2 regions of the Geobacillus sp. BMUD genome follow, and region 2 is predicted to be linked to the other one. Evidence: riboswitches for the same ligand, from Rfam matches in the RefSeq annotation. Region 2 holds a riboswitch; the other holds the start of a gene.
The links. Region 2 has a riboswitch for S-adenosylmethionine ahead of ETC05_RS02275 (hypothetical protein). Riboswitches for the same ligand answer to the same signal wherever they lie in the genome.

Region 1 (7,700 bases), on a different contig from region 2:
GGTATCTCGAGCTCGCGCGTATAGGCGGCGATCGTCGTCGACCATTGGACATAGCTTAACCAACATAGTCCATAGCCGGCGCAAAGGAGGGCGAGCGCCCAGCCCACGGCACGGGATGGCGCTTTTTCCGCTTCTGCCGGCCGTTTCGTTCGCGCCGGGGGCAAAAGCGGGATGCACCGCAATCCGACCGTGACGATCGCCAAAAACGCCGCATAAAGCAATAGATTGGCCAAAAACACGAACGAGAACGAATACGAAGCGACAAACCCGCCAAGCGCCGAACCGACGGCAACGCCGATATTTTGCGCGACATACAAGGCGTTGAACGCCCGCCGCCCCCCTTCGGGCCAAATCGCCCCGGCGTACGCCGACGCCGCCGGAAAGACGACGCCGCTGCCGATGCCGACAAGCGCCAAAAACACCGCATAATGCGGCCAGCCGTGCCAAACGTTCAACCCCGCAAGCGCGGCCATCGTCAACACCGCTCCGGCCAACAAAACGCGAAACCCGCCGATCCGGTCAAACAAAACACCGCCAACCAGGCTGCCGATGACGCTGCCGCCGGAGTTGAGCATCAGCACCGCTCCCGCCACCGCGAGCGGCTGATCGAGTTGTTCATGCAAATAAATGGTATTTAATGGCCATAAAAATGACGCCCCTGTTACATTGAGCGCCATACCGACGAGCAGCCACCAAAGAGCGCGGGGCATCGGTCATCATCCTTTTCATCGCTTTTCTTTTGATTCCCGAAATAATTGTAGGGGAAAACAGGAAAAAAAGCAATCAAAAAAGCGCCTAAAAACATCCATGAGCAAACGGTACTGCCCACCTTGGCATGAACATCACGACTCACCAACGGGTGATGTTCATGGAAACCACTCATGAGCAGGCCTTGTTCTCCACCTTGGCATGAACATCACGGCTCACCGACGCGTGATGTTTACAGAAAAAAGAGGCGGCTTGATGGCCGCCCCATCGTTCGGCATGACTCACCCATTGCGCTGCTTGGAGCGGATCGGCTGGCCGCCCGTTTGTTCGTACTGCTTTTTCGCCAGCTTGACCGGGTCGAAATCTTGACCGAGCTCGAGATCGTTATTGTTTTGGCCGTTGCGCGTTTTTTGTTCCGGGTTGGTTTGCTTGAGGCGTCGCTTCATGTCGTGTCCCTCCTCCCTTCGGTTTCCTCGTCGTTCTTGGCTTTCCCTTTGGCGGGTGTGAATGGCGGGGCTTTCAATTGCCGCTCGTCTCAGCGGTCAAGCAAGATCATTTCGTTTTGTAGCTGCTCAAGCTGGAGCCGCATCCGGTGCAGCTGTTCGCGCTGCTGGGCGTTGCAGCTGCGGGCGAGGTGCGCTAAATCAAGGACCGTTTGCTCTAGCATTTGCTGGGCGTTCGTATATTCAGTGATGTTGTAATGCTCCTGCTTTTGCGCTTCGGTATATTGTTCTTTCGCAAAGCGGATCACATCTTCACACCGCTGCAAAAACTCTTCAACCGATTGTCTTGTCGCCATGTGTTCACCCCTTTTCATCATGTTCCCTCATGTTTACTATGCGCCGCCCGCGGCAGTCGTATCACGCCAATGATTGGCAGGCGGTCGATCGCCGCTGTTGTATGGACGGCAATCGGCCGACCCGGTCTCGATGAAATGCCCTTCGGTCGTCGATGTTCGCCGTTGTCTCTGCGGCAACGGTTGGAGACTGCCAACGCCATTTCGACGGTCTGCAGTCGATTTTCCCTGTTGTTTTTGCTACAATGCCAACATCGGCGCCTTCGTTCCGTCCGATCCACTCAAAGCTTTTCGTCGCTCCGGCGCAGCGGATGGCCAAGCCGAAAGAACAACGATGCCGCCTGCCATCCGTGCCAGCGCCAACGATAAAACGATCGCAAGGAGGACCAACCGATGGCATTGATGAACATTTTGCCGTTTGCTCGTTTTTTGCTCGACCAAGCGGTCCATGAAGGCGACATCGCCGTTGACGCGACGGTCGGCAACGGTCATGACACCGTCTATCTCGCGGAACGCGTCGGCGGCAGCGGCCATGTTTTCGGTTTTGACATCCAACGCGAAGCCATCGCCGCGGCGTCCGCCCGCCTCGCCGAACACGGACTGCGCGAGCGGGCGACGCTGTTGGAACGAAGCCACAGTGAACTGCTTGACGCACTTCCCGCTGACGTGCACGGGCGGATCGCCGGCGCCGTGTTCAACCTCGGCTATTTGCCAGGCGGCAACAAACAGATCGTCACCAAGCCGGAATCGACGATCGAAGCGGTCCGCCAGCTGCTTTCCGTCATGAAGCCGGGCGGCGTCATCGTCCTTGTCGTCTACCACGGTCATCCCGAAGGAAAGCGCGAACGCGACGCGCTCCTTGATTACGTCCGCTCTCTTGATCAACGGCGCGTCCACGCTTTGAAATATGAATTCATCAATCGGCAAAACGATCCGCCGTTTTTGCTTGCGCTTGAGAATCGGGCAGATGGAGGCGCCTGATTCCGTCCGGTTCACCAACAAACCGCTGTCCTCGCCAATACAAGCAAACGGCCGCCCTTATGAAAAGGACAGCCGTTTTTGTGTTCCTTGCCAGAGGCGGTATGCCTTGCCGTTCCAGTAAAAAAACTGCGACGCCGCCCCGCCGGCGCGGACGAGCCGGCGCGCCAGCCGGCGCAGTCCGCGTTGCTTCTTCACCTTGGCATCCGACAAATACAACCCGAGCAAGCCGCGGTGGATGAGGCGATGAAACTCGCCGTGCGGGAGCGCGCCGACATGGCGGTCGGCCTCTTCGATGAAATGGCAAAGCCGCTCAAGCATCACCGTTTCATTCGGATAGTAAAAACAAAAGTTCAGGTCGCCGCCTTCCCGGTCTTCCTCTTGATCGATCAAATAGTCAAGCAAAATGTGCAGCCCTTGAATGTACGGAAAATAGCCGTCGCGCACTTGTCTCGCCATCTCCGGCGGCAGCGATTCGCCAAACGCATAGGCGACAAGGCAGAAAATGCCGAGCGTCGAACCGGAGCAGGCGGAAAACTCATACCATTCCATCGGCGGCAAGGCGGCTTTGTATTGCTCGAACCATTTCTCCAGCCGCGGCACCCGCTCGCTCGCTTCGACATGTTTATGCACTTGCAAGTCGCAATAATATCCGGCCAATTCATGCAAAAACGGGGCGACCGTCTCATAATGGCGCACCGTCTCGAGCACCTCTTGGCACGTGCGCACAAGCGCCGGCAAATAGCCACCGTCTTCCTGTTCTCGGCGATGGCGGTAATAGTTCGACGGCTCCGCGCCGATCGTCAAAGCGTCCGGCATCGAATCGTGCAAGGCGCGAAAGTCGAGCGGATCAAGCGAGGTGCTGCGGTCGCACAAATTATCCAAATAATCGCTGATCGTCTGGTAAGCAACGATAAAGCGGATGCAATCCTCCATGTTTTCTCCGGCCAAGAGCGCCAAAATGGAGCCGCCTTCGCAATGGAACGTTTTTGAGGCGATGCTCGCGAGCGCCTGGCGCCGCAATTCCGGGTCAGGAATGCGCTCAGCTTGGCGCTGCCAATAGGCAAGCTCACGGTGGACAAGCGGAAGCACGTCACGATACACCGTTTTCATCAAGGCGATGGGGTTTTTCGGAATGTTCAATCGGCTCACCTCAGGTGCAAACACCATGGTCTCGTCTCCTAGCATTTCCATCTTATCGGCAACCAAAATCGTTTCGCGTCTGAACAGCCTGCAATCTCGTTTTCCAGTATTGCCATCCCTGCAGCTGGGGCAAACCATAAAAGGGGTTGGCAATGAAATGAAAAAGCCGCTCAAAAACGGTTTTTCTCACGTTGAGAAGTTTTGTGAAATTCGGATCTTCTTTCCCTATCCCAATCACTCATCGGGCGAAAAGAAACATTTTTCACCAATCCCGATTAGGCGTGCTCGCTTTCGTTGGCGATTTGGACGCAGCGTTGTACAATACATGGTGAACGATCGATTTTGAAACGGAAAGGAACGAACGCCCATGATTTACCCATACAAAGGCAAAACACCGCAAATTGCCGCATCCGCCTTTATCGCCGACTATGTGACGATCACCGGCGATGTCACCATCGGCGAAGAGACGAGCATTTGGTTCAATACCGTCATTCGCGGCGACGTAGCACCGACGGTGATTGGCAATCGGGTCAATATTCAAGATAACTCAATTTTGCATCAAAGTCCAAACAATCCGCTTATTATTGAGGACGGGGTGACGGTCGGCCATCAAGTCATTTTGCACAGCGCCATCGTTCGCAAAAACGCCTTGATCGGCATGGGCTCGATCATTCTGGACCGTGCAGAAATTGGGGAAGGCGCGTTTATCGGCGCCGGCAGTTTGGTGCCGCCAGGCAAAAAAATTCCGCCCAACACGCTCGCCCTCGGCCGGCCGGCGAAAGTCGTCCGCGAACTGACGGAAGACGACATCCGCGAAATGGAGCGCATCCGCCGCGAATATGTCGAGAAAGGACAGTATTACAAAGTACTGCAACAACAGCGGGCCAATCAGACCTAACCGGCGCCAGCGGCGGGAAGGTTGCCCCCATCGCCAAGCCCCTGCAGGCGCGTCCCCTGGCACAAACAGGCCAACGACAGAGGCAAACGGCCGTTGGCGACCGCTCACCGATCGCAGGGCCATCCATTCCCAGCACACGCCTATGCCAAAACAAAAAATAAAAAAGAGGGCGGCCGGCTATCGCCTGTAGGCCACCCTCTTTTTTTCTTTATTGTTTGTTCGCCAACGCCAACGCTTGTTCTTTCAACAAGGCGGCTTTGTCGGTGCGCTCCCACGGCAGGTCGATGTCCGTGCGCCCGAAATGGCCGTAAGCGGCCGTCTGTTTGTAAATCGGACGGCGAAGGTCGAGCATTTTGATGATGCCCGCCGGACGGAGATCAAAGTTGTTGCGGACGACTTCAATTAAAATGTCTTCGGACACTTTGCCGGTGCCGAATGTATCGATCGAAATCGAAACCGGGCGGGCGACGCCGATCGCGTAGGCGAGCTGCACTTCGCACTTGTCGGCAAGGCCAGCTGCGACGATGTTTTTCGCGACATAGCGGGCCGCATACGCTGCCGAACGGTCGACTTTCGTCGGGTCTTTGCCCGAGAACGCGCCGCCGCCGTGACGGGCGTAGCCGCCGTACGTATCGACGATGATTTTCCGCCCCGTCAACCCGGCATCCCCTTGCGGACCGCCGATGACGAACCGTCCGGTCGGGTTGATGAAATAGTTCGTGTTCTCATCCAGCAGCTCCGCCGGCACGACCGGTTTGATCACATGTTCTTTAATGTCGCGCTGGATTTGCTCTTGCGTAATTTCCGGATGGTGCTGTGCGGAAACGACGATCGTATCGACGCGCACCGGTTTACCGTTTTCATCATATTCGATCGTCACTTGCGTTTTCCCGTCTGGGCGCAAGTACGGCAAGACGTCCGTTTTGCGCACTTCCGCCAAGCGGCGCGCCAAGCGGTGCGCAAGCGAAATCGGCAGCGGCATCAATTCTTCCGTCTCATTGCAGGCGAACCCAAACATGAGCCCTTGGTCGCCGGCGCCGATCGCTTCAATTTCCTCGTCAGTCATCTGACCTTCGCGCGCCTCGAGCGCTCGGTCCACCCCCATCGCGATATCCGGCGACTGCTCGTCAATCGACGTGAGCACTGCGCACGTATCGGCGTCAAATCCGTACTTGGCGCGCGTATAGCCGATTTCGCGAACCGTATCGCGGACGATGCGCGGAATGTCCACATACGTCGACGTCGTAATTTCCCCGCTCACGAGCACCAGTCCGGTCGTGACGCTCGTTTCGCAAGCAACGCGGGCGTTCGGATCTTTTTCCAAGATGGCATCCAAAATCGCATCGGAAATTTGGTCGCAAATTTTATCCGGATGTCCTTCGGTTACAGATTCTGAAGTAAACAAGCGGCGTTTGGCTGACATTCGGTTTGTTTCCTCCTCTTGGCATAATGTGGCGACACGGAACTCATTTCCCTTTTTCGCTTCGCAATATAAAAAACCTTTCCTGTAACGGCTGAGGAAAGGTCATGGCAATCGTATTGCTTCCTTTCACTCTTATCGTTCAAGGACTGCGCCTTGCCACAGGTTAGCACCATTTCACACATGTACAGTTGTGACGGTTGCTGGGCTTCATCGGGCCTGTCCCTCCGCCGGCTCGGGATAAGAGTATCCGTTCAATGACTTATCTTATCGCAATGGAATCGGCAAAGTCAACTATCGAAATTCATTTTTTATTATTTCCAGTCATGAACATTCTTTCCTCAAAGAAATCGACACATTGGGAAAAATAAAGTTTGAAAAACCCACACAATTAGTATGGACTATTAATAAAAATGTGTTATACTATTTTCAAGAGTGATTCTAATAAAGAAGGCAGGTTTTGAACATGGGGATTGCCAATATGACCAATAAACTCGATCTCTTGCTGCAAAAACCGTACGTCCACCACCAACTGTCCGTCGCTGAACTCGTCGAAAAAGTGCTGCAACGGAAGGAAGGTCGGCTGACGCACACCGGCGCCGTCGCCGTCACGACCGGCAAGTACACGGGGCGGTCGCCCAAAGACAAATACATCGTCGAAGAACCGTCAACGAAGCAAACGATCGACTGGGGGACAATCAACCAGCCGATGTCTCCGGAGACGTTTGATAAACTGTACGACAAAGTGCTCGATTATTTAATGAAAAAAGATGAACTGTTCGTCTTTAAAGGCTTTGCCGGCGCCGATCCGAAATCCCGGCTGCCGATTCAAGTCGTGAACGAATTCGCCTGGCACAACTTGTTCGTCCATCAGCTGTTCATCCGGCCAAGCGCCGAAGAGCTCGCCGCGCATGAACCGCAATTCACCGTCATTTGCGCGCCGAACTTTAAGGCGAATCCAGCTGTGGACGGCACGCGCTCGGAAGCGTTCATCATCATCTCGTTTGAACGCCGCGTCGTCCTAATCGGCGGGACGGAGTACGCCGGCGAAATGAAAAAATCGATCTTTTCGGTGATGAACTATTTGCTGCCGGAACAAGGCATCCTGCCGATGCACTGCTCGGCCAACGTCGGCCAGGAAGGCGACGTCGCCCTCTTCTTCGGCTTGTCGGGAACCGGGAAAACGACGCTCTCGACCGATCCGAACCGCCGCTTGATCGGCGATGACGAACACGGCTGGTCGAGCCGCGGCATTTTCAATATCGAAGGCGGCTGCTATGCGAAATGCATCAACCTATCGCGCGAGAAAGAGCCGCAAATTTTTGACGCCATCGGCTTTGGCGCCGTGCTCGAAAACGTCGTTCTCGACGACGCGACGCGGGTGCCGGATTACGATGACGGCACATTGACGGAAAACACGCGCGCCGCCTACCCGCTTCAAGCGATCAAAAACATCGTCGACCCAAGCGTCGCCGGCCATCCATCCACGATCGTGTTCCTGACGGCCGATGCGTTCGGCGTCCTGCCGCCGATCAGCAAGCTGACGCGCGAACAGGCGATGTATCATTTCTTAAGCGGCTACACAAGCAAACTCGCCGGCACGGAACGCGGCGTCACCGAACCGGAAGCGACGTTCTCGACGTGCTTTGGCGCGCCGTTTTTGCCGCGCCCGGCCGTTGAATACGCGAAAATGCTCGGGCAAAAAATCGCTGAGCACAACGTCCGCGTCTTTTTGGTCAACACCGGTTGGACAGGAG
Region 2 (9,011 bases):
ACGCCTATTTTTCTGGGACAAAAGTGAAATGGATTTTGGACCATGTCGAGGGGGCGCGCGAACGGGCGGAGCGCGGCGAGCTGTTGTTTGGCACGATCGACACGTGGCTCATTTGGAAGTTATCCGGCGGCCGCGCCCATGTGACCGACTACTCGAACGCGTCCCGCACCTTGATGTTCAACATTCATACGCTTGAATGGGATGACGAACTGCTTGCGATTTTAAACGTGCCCAAGGCGATGCTTCCTGAAGTGCGGCCATCCTCGCAAGTATACGCGAAAACCGTCCCATACCATTTCTTTGGCGTCGAAGTGCCGATCGCCGGAGCGGCGGGCGATCAACAGGCGGCCTTGTTCGGTCAGGCGTGCTTTACGGAAGGGATGGCGAAAAATACGTACGGCACCGGTTGCTTTATGCTGATGAATACGGGGGAAAAAGCGGTGCAGTCGAAGCACGGGCTGCTGACGACGATCGCCTGGGGCATCGACGGCAAGGTCGAATACGCGCTTGAAGGCAGCATTTTCGTCGCCGGCTCCGCCATTCAATGGCTGCGCGACGGCTTGCGGATGATCAAAACAGCAGCGGATAGCGAAGCGTACGCGGAAAAAGTCGAGTCAACGGACGGGGTGTACGTCGTCCCGGCGTTCGTCGGCCTCGGCACCCCGTATTGGGACAGCGAGGTGCGCGGGGCGGTGTTCGGCCTCACGCGCGGCACGACGAAAGAGCATTTCATCCGCGCGACATTGGAATCGCTCGCTTACCAGACGAAAGACGTGCTCGCCGCCATGGAAGCCGATTCCGGCCTCTCGCTGACCACGCTGCGCGTCGACGGCGGGGCGGTGAAAAACAACTTGCTTATGCAGTTTCAAAGCGATTTGCTCGCTGTGCCGGTCGAGCGGCCGGTCATTAACGAGACGACGGCGCTCGGGGCGGCGTATTTGGCCGGACTGGCGGTCGGCTACTGGAACAGCCGGAGTGACATCGCCGCCCAATGGCAGCTCGAGCGCCGGTTTGAGCCGAAGATGGATGACAACAAGCGAACGATGCTCTACGATGGCTGGAAAAAAGCGGTGCGGGCGGCGATGGCGTTTAAATGATGGAAAAACGCGGATGCCTTGGATGACGGGCATCCGTGTTTTTACGTCCTTCGTTATGATACTGCGTGCCAGCAGGTTGACTGCTTCATCTGCTGGCATGGGGGGCTGGAACAAGTAGCCTTGCGCCTCTTGACAGCCTTTTTCCCACAAGTACTCGAGCTGTTCCTCGCGTTCTACTCCTGAAGTGAGTGGTCGTTCGGTTTTCCAAGCCACCGGCTTGCTTTCGACAGTCGAAAAATGGATAAGCGACTTTTCCGTCAAGGAGATGTTGAACGTTTTTGTTGCATCTGTCCTGAAGGTATGTAAATCTCAAGATTGTATAAAACAAAAGGGGATTTTCATCCTTCCGATGGTGCTGAATTTTTTTTCGGCATGGGGGTCTATATACTATTTTAGGGTGAAGTGAATCGCAGCAACACCCCCGAACAGACGGGCGTGGTTCAATAGTAAAGACCGTTGTCACTGAGGGGGATGTGTGGTAGGATAAGAAGAAATAGCATACGTCTTATCAAGAGTGGGCGAGAGAACGGGCTTGATGACCCCACAGCAACCTGCCGCTGGCAAGGTGCTAACACCCGCAAAGCGATGTCGCTTTGGATGATAAGAACGGCCACCCCCTTTCGCGTCATTCCGAGGCGGAAGGGGGTTTTTGATGATGGGAGGTGAGGGGGAAACAGTGGCGGAACGACTGTCGCTCCGCGCCTGCATGGCAGCGCATTTGCCGGCGGCGACGTTTGCTGTTCACGTCATGCGTTGCGTGCGGACGGAGCTCACCCGGTTCGATCGGCAGGCGGTGGTGCATATCGACCGCGGGGACGGCTATGTCCACTTGTATGGGGAAGCGCAAGGAACGATGTTTTCCCTCGTGCTGACGAACGATGAGGCAGAGGAATGGAAAGCGGAGGGGCCGTACGCCCTTGACCGCTATCTATGGCAGGAGCTAGGAAAAAAAGACATTTTCCCACCGCAAATGACCCCGTATTTGCGCGCTGTGTTTTCCATTGAATCGTAGAACGTGAGAGAAAGGAAGAACAGCGAATGGCAGTCAAAAAATTTGAACACGTCGGCATCCAAGTGAAAGATATTGAAACATCGAAAGCATTTTATCAAAACGTCGTCGGCCTCGAGCTGCTCAGCGAGATGATTCATACGAACGGGACGATGAAACTGGCGTTTTTGGGGCTTGACGGCCAGATCATCGTCGAGCTCATCGAAGGATACAACCCGAATTTGCCGACGGAAGGAAAAGTGCATCATGTCGCGTTTACGGTCGAAGGCATCGAGCAGGAGAAAGAACGGCTCGTGTCGCTTGGCATCCCGCTCGTTTGGGAGGACATTACCGAGCTTCCGAACGGGGCGAAATATTTGTTTTTCCTCGGTCCAGACGGAGAATGGATCGAATTTTACGAGCCGGAGCGATCTGCACAATAAACACGGGCGGTCCGCTGTTTGGGCCGCCTATGCATTTGCCGTCTGGTCGTTGGGCCCTCGTGCCGCGCATTCTCTCGCCAGTCTTGTCCATCACTAAGCAGCCATCCTCCTAAATAAGAGTCGTCGTTCTCTCTATTCAATGGTATACTAGAAAAAGAGAGGGGGAGATGTGTAGTGGAAGAAACGATCGTTCACGCCATTCAAGACGACTATCCGGATGAATTCGCTTGGTGCTATGGCTGCGGCCGTTTGAATGAGACGGGCCACCATTTCCGCACCGGATGGCAAGGGGACAAGACGGTGACGGTGTATACGCCGCGCCCCGAACATACAGCCATCCCTGGGTTTGTGTATGGCGGATTGATCGCCTCGCTCATCGACTGCCACGGCACCGGTTCAGCGGCGCTGGCGCTGCACCGGAAAAACGGCCATGAGCCGGGCAGCGGGGAGACGCCGCCGCGCTTTGTCACCGCTTCGCTGCACGTCGATTTTCTCAAACCGACGCCGCACGGGGTGCCGCTTGTGGCCATCGGCACAGTGACGGAAATTCATCCGAAAAAATGGCAAGTTGACACCGAAGTGTTTGCGAACGGTGAATTATGCGCCCGCGGGCAAGTCGTCGCCGTCGTGATGCCGAAAACGTTTGTCCGCTCTTAACAAGCAACGGGAAGCGCCGAAAAGCCGCTGTTTTTGGCAGCGCTTTCTTCGGCGCTTTGCCGCTGAGGGCGGTGAAGAATTGAGCGCCCCCTGCAGTTCGGCTCGCGCTGGCGGGCAAAGCCCATCATCATTCCCCCTGCCCGTTGTGAAGAGCCAAGGCGGCCGGAGACGTTGTCCGAAATGCCGCTTTCTTTCCAGTAGGTTTTGAGGGGCGGTGATTTAAGGAAACAGGCCGCTTACCAGCCTCGCTTCTCAAATAGAAAAGCCCTGTCGCATCAGGAGCGTCTTTTACACGCTCCCCCATTGTTCAAAAGAAACAACCGTTTTTCACCAGCCTTTTTGGCCTTCTTTCGGAATCCTGCCCATGACCCGCTCGCTAGCACGGAAGACCGGTGTTTCATCGTTTTCCCATGATCAGCACGGATGACGTGGCGCTCGCCACCTCTTTGCCGTTTTGCCGCACGGTGGCGGTCACATAAGCGACCGTTCGCCCGGGTTTTTCCACTAGCGCCTCGATTTCCGCTTCCCCGGCTTCCATCGGACGATGAAACGTCGTGTGCAAGTTGATCGAAGCGTGCATTTGGTCATCGCGAAGCAAGGTCGTCACCGCATAAGCCATCACGATATCGGCCGCCGCGCCGACAAACCCGCCCATAATGACGCCGTTGCCGTTGAGCAGCGATTCGCTTACCTTCCATACTCCTTTCGCATAGCCGTCCCGGGCTTCTGTCAAGCGAACGCCGAGCGTTGTATCGCACGGCGGCGGCGCGCTTTGGCCGGCGATGACGTCATGCAAGTTGACGGTTGATTTCATGCTGTGTCCCCCTTTCTGTTTTCGTATCTGTATTCTTTTATTCGCGGGAAAGACGCGATTTCCTCTTTCTGCCCCTGCCAGAAGGAGAACGGCAAAGCGGCAGCGAAAGAAACAGGTAGCTGATCGTCGAAAGGAGATGGTTCGATGTATCAACAACCCGAGAAAAGCCGCTGGACGGGGCGGGTGGACAGTGTGAGCGATGAACGGGCGTTTCGCCTCCATCAGCGCATCCGCCTGTTGGATTTATCGCAGCCGTTGGCGCCGATGGAACGAGCAGCGGCTCTCATCGGCTTTGCGTGCGACGAGGGCGTGCGCCGCAACCAAGGCCGTCAAGGGGCGAAAGAGGCGCCGGCCGCCGTGAAGGCGGCGTTGGGGCGGCTGCCATGGCATCTTCCGCAAGGCGCGTCCATCTTTGATGCGGGCGATGTCGTTTGCGTGGACGGACAACTCGAACAAAGCCAAGCCGAACTCGGCAAAGCCGTCGCCCGCCTGCTGCGAAGCGGCGCGGCGCCGGTGGTGATCGGCGGCGGCCATGAGACGGCGTATGGCCATTATTTGGGCGTCCGTGAAGCGCTTGGGCCGAACGCCCGCCTTGGCATCATCAACATTGACGCCCATTTCGATTTGCGGCCGTATGATAACGGGCCGACATCCGGGACGATGTTTCGGCAAATTTTGGATGAGGACAAACAGGTGGGATATTGCTGCTTAGGCATTCAGAAGCTCGGCAACACGGCGGCGCTGTTTGCGGATGCACAGCGGTACGGATGCGAGTACATGCTGGAAGAACAGCTGACTGCGGGGCCGATGGAGGCGGCTTATGAACAGATCGAACGATTTGCCTCAACGTATGACGGCGTGATGTTGACCATTTGCATGGATGCGATCAGCGCTGCCGCCGCGCCAGGGGTGAGCGCGCCGTCGCCGTTTGGACTCGCACCATCGCTGGTGCGCGCGCTCATCCGCCGCATCGTTTCTCATCCGAACACGATCAGCGTCGATCTTTGCGAAGTCAACCCGCTCGTGGATGAAGGCGGAAAAACCGTGGCGCTAGCCGCTGCTTTTTGCCTAGAAATCCTTCTTCATCTCCAATGTTTGCAAGGAGGCCCCCCATTCAAGAGCGGGCTCAGTGGGGGCAGTTGACTTTCGACGTTTGCGAAACAGCGCGGAGAACTTTCGTTGAACATGCTCTATCAAGCAGCTAGGGCGGTGAGAAGATGAAACTCGTCATTGCCGAACGGGACGACAAGGAACGAGAAGCGATCCGCTGGCTCGTGTCCGCGTATTCCTTGCCGATTGAGCAAGTATATACGGCGGCTACGGTCGAGGAGATGATGGCGCTGCTGGAACGGGAAGCGCCGGAGCTATTGTACGTCGAATTGGATATGATTCCGTATGAACAGTGGGGGAAAGCGACATCTTGCATCCGCCTGTTTTGCCAGCGCGTGATTGCTGCAACCGCTGAGGCGACATTCGCACGGGCGAAGCAAGCCATCGACTGGCAATGCGTCGATTTGCTTGTGAAACCGCTTGAGCCCGCCAAATTGAAGCAAGCGTTGCGAACGGCGGCTTCATTTTCCGCCGGGGACGGGCGCTCTCGGCCGTCCGTCGGTGTTGGCGGCTATGATGACGATTATCGCTCGTTGTTTGTCGATGACCGTGTTGATGTGTCGACCCACGTATGGCTTGTGCAGGCCGAACAACCTGCCTTCTCTTCCGAAGTGGTCCGCTTTTTAACAAACTATCCGTTTCGCCGGAGGGCGCGCGTCTTGCCGTTGACCCATATGGCGGCCTGTCTCTTTCCCGAGCTGCCGGGCGACGGAAAAGAAGAGGCATGGAAGATGTTGCGCGATTGGGAGGAGGACCATCATGAGCCATTGGCGGTCGTCATCATGCCGCCGGATGGCCGGCGATCGGTGCGTGAGCGATACCAAGCCGCCCGCCGGCTGCTCGAGACAACGTTTTTTATCGGCTACCGGCAAGTGATCGCTCCGGCGCCTGATGACGGACAGTGGCGCCACTTGGATCCGTTTCTGACGCCGGAAGAGCAGCGGCAATGGATCGAGATGCTTGAGCGGTTTGACCATGAAGCGGTCAAACGATGGCTGCAACGGGAATTTTCCGATTGGACGCCGCCGTTTCCGAGCCCGGAGATGGTGCGCACGCGGTTGACGAGCATTTTGGCGCAAATCCGCCGGTTTATGAAGACGTACCGTCTGGACCGCGGCGCGACCGAACGCGAGTACATGCGCCTATTTCAGGAAATTTTGTATAATCCGGTGCTGTATCGCATCGTTCAGGAATTGATTTTGTTTTTGCGCCGGCTGCTTGACGAAGCGAGGCGAGCAGCGGAAGACGCGCGCGTCGACGCCATCGAACGGGGGCTCCGCTATATGGAAGCGCATTTTCGCGACCCGTCGCTCACGTTGGAGCGGGCCGCGGCGGCAGCCGGCCGCAGCCCCGCGTATTTCAGCCATTTGTTGTCGAAAAAGCGCGGTGTGACGTTCCGCCAATGGCTGACGAACCGGCGGCTTGAGGAGGCGAAACGGCTGCTCCGGCAAACCGACCTCTCGATTAAGGAAATCGCTGAACAGACCGGGTTTCGCACGGCCCATTATTTGACACGCGTCTTTAAAGCCGAACTGAATCAGACACCGACCGCCTACCGCGATGAACAACGATCGTATCGGTCATCACCGCGGTAGGCGGTTTTTTTCAAAAAAAATGAACAGCCATCAAAAGAAATGGATCAATGAAGAGAAAAGAAATATGAAATTTCGAAAAAAATGACTCACCTTTAAAAGAGGCGCATCTATCTCCGTCTTCTTCCCTTCCTTACAATAAAAGCAAAGAGGGAAAAGGAGAGGATGACGATGACAGACAAACGAACGGTACAAGCGCTTTCCGGAACAACGCGGCGAGCGAAAGGATGGATTCAGGAAGCGGCGCTGCGCATGTTGCACAACAACTTGCATCCGGAGGTCGCCGAGCGGCCGGATGAGTTGATCGTTTACGGCGGCATCGGGAAAGCGGCGCGCAACTGGGAATGTTACGAGGCGATTGTGGACACTCTTCTCCGATTGGAAAACGATGAGACATTGCTCATTCAATCGGGCAAGCCGGTCGCGGTGTTTCGCACCCACCCGGATGCGCCGCGCGTGCTCATTGCCAACTCGAACCTCGTGCCGGCATGGGCGACATGGGACCATTTCCATGAGCTCGACAAAAAAGGGCTGATCATGTACGGACAAATGACGGCCGGCAGTTGGATTTACATCGGCAGCCAAGGCATCGTCCAAGGGACGTACGAAACGTTCGCCGAAGTGGCGCGCCAGCACTTTGGCGGCACGCTGGCAGGAACGATCACGGTAACGGCCGGCCTTGGCGGCATGGGCGGGGCGCAGCCGTTGGCGGTGACGATGAACGGCGGCGTCTGTCTCGCCGTTGAAGTCGACCCGGCCCGCATCCAGCGCCGCCTTGACACGAAATACCTTGACACGATGACCGACAGCCTGGACGACGCGCTCGCCATGGCCAAACGGGCGAAGGAAGAGAAAACAGCGCTGTCGATCGGCCTTGTCGGCAACGCGGCCGAAGTGTTGCCGCGGCTCGTTGATATGGGTTTTGTTCCGGACGTCTTGACCGATCAAACGTCCGCCCATGATCCGTTAAACGGCTACATCCCCGCGGGGTTGACGCTTGAGGAGGCAGCTGAGCTGCGGGTGCGCGATCCGAAGCAGTACGTTGCCCGCGCCAAACAATCGATCGCTGAGCACGTACGGGCGATGTTGGCGATGCAACACCGAGGAGCGGTGACGTTTGATTACGGCAACAACATCCGCCAAGTGGCGAAAGACGAAGGAGTCGAAGATGCCTTCTCTTTCCCGGGCTTTGTGCCGGCGTACATCCGCCCGCTCTTTTGTGAAGGAAAGGGCCCGTTCCGCTGGGTGGCGCTCTCCGGCGACCCGGAAGACATTTACAAAACCGATGAAGTCATTTTGCGCGAGTTCAGCGAGAACGAACGCCTTTGCCATTGGATCCGCATGGCGCAAAAACAAATCCAATTCCAAGGGTTGCCGGCGCGCATTTGCTGGCTTGGCTACGGCGAGCGGGCGAAGTTCGGAAAAATCATCAACGACATGGTCGCCCGCGGTGAATTGAAGGCGCCGATCGTCATCGGACGCGACCATTTGGACTCGGGTTCGGTCGCCTCGCCGAACCGGGAGACGGAAGCGATGAAAGACGGAAGCGATGCCATCGCTGACTGGCCGATTTTAAACGCCCTGTTGAATGCGGTCGGCGGCGCAAGCTGGGTGTCGGTTCACCACGGCGGCGGCGTCGGCATGGGCTACTCCATTCACGCCGGCATGGTTATTGTCGCCGACGGGACGAAAGAGGCGGAAAAACGGCTGGAACGCGTGTTGACGACCGATCCCGGTCTTGGTGTCGTCCGCCACGCCGACGCTGGGTATGAGCTCGCCATTCGGACGGCGAAAGAAAAAGGCATCGATATGCCGATGCTGAAGTAGAAAGGAGAACCGCCTATGCGCCCGCTCTTTGTTCGCCGCGCCCGCCAGCTCGTCACGCTGGCGGGAAGCTCCGCGGCCCCGCTTGTGGGAGAACAGATGAGCAACCTTTCCATCATGGAAAACGGCAGCGTCTGGATCGAAAACGGCACGATCACTGCCGTTGGACCGGACGACGAACTCGTCCGCCGTTTCGCGGATCGGCTTGCCGAAGCAGAGGTGATCGACGCCCGCGGCAAAACGGTCACCCCTGGCCTTGTCGACCCGCACACCCATCTCGTTTACGCCGGCAGCCGTGAACACGAATGGACGATGCGCCTCGGCGGGGCGACGTATATGGAGATCATGAACGCCGGCGGCGGCATTCACGCGACGACAAAGGCAACCCGCGAGGCGTCGGAAGAGACGCTGTATGAAGAAAGCAAGCGGCGGCTCGATCAGTTTTTGCTTCACGGCGTCACGACCGTTGAGGCGAAAAGCGGCTAC

Region 1: another riboswitch for S-adenosylmethionine. It lies ahead of metK (methionine adenosyltransferase); the one in region 2 lies ahead of ETC05_RS02275 (hypothetical protein).

Annotation. Positions count from the first base shown of each region.
Region 1 is NZ_SDLA01000002.1:392,871-400,570, forward strand. It holds gene ETC05_RS05670 (MDR family MFS transporter) at 1-710, opposite strand, end outside; gene ETC05_RS05675 (hypothetical protein) at 990-1,154, opposite strand; gene ETC05_RS05680 (YtzC family protein) at 1,244-1,507, opposite strand; gene ETC05_RS05685 (hypothetical protein) at 1,569-1,904, opposite strand; gene mnmM (tRNA 5-(aminomethyl)-2-thiouridylate-methyltransferase MnmM) at 1,898-2,485, shown strand; gene ETC05_RS05695 (tetraprenyl-beta-curcumene synthase family protein) at 2,543-3,652, opposite strand; gene ETC05_RS05700 (gamma carbonic anhydrase) at 3,993-4,523, shown strand; gene metK (methionine adenosyltransferase) at 4,732-5,946, opposite strand; SAM riboswitch class I at 6,076-6,190, opposite strand; gene pckA (phosphoenolpyruvate carboxykinase (ATP)) at 6,410-7,700, shown strand, end outside.
Region 2 is NZ_SDLA01000001.1:459,775-468,785, forward strand. It holds gene glpK (glycerol kinase GlpK) at 1-1,097, shown strand, start outside; SAM riboswitch class I at 1,600-1,704, shown strand; gene ETC05_RS02275 (hypothetical protein) at 1,753-2,109, shown strand; gene ETC05_RS02280 (VOC family protein) at 2,136-2,528, shown strand; gene ETC05_RS02285 (PaaI family thioesterase) at 2,703-3,185, shown strand; gene ETC05_RS18030 (hypothetical protein) at 3,182-3,310, opposite strand; gene ETC05_RS02290 (PaaI family thioesterase) at 3,583-3,999, opposite strand; gene hutG (formimidoylglutamase) at 4,144-5,142, shown strand; gene ETC05_RS02300 (helix-turn-helix domain-containing protein) at 5,217-6,704, shown strand; gene hutU (urocanate hydratase) at 6,873-8,528, shown strand; gene hutI (imidazolonepropionase) at 8,544-9,011, shown strand, end outside.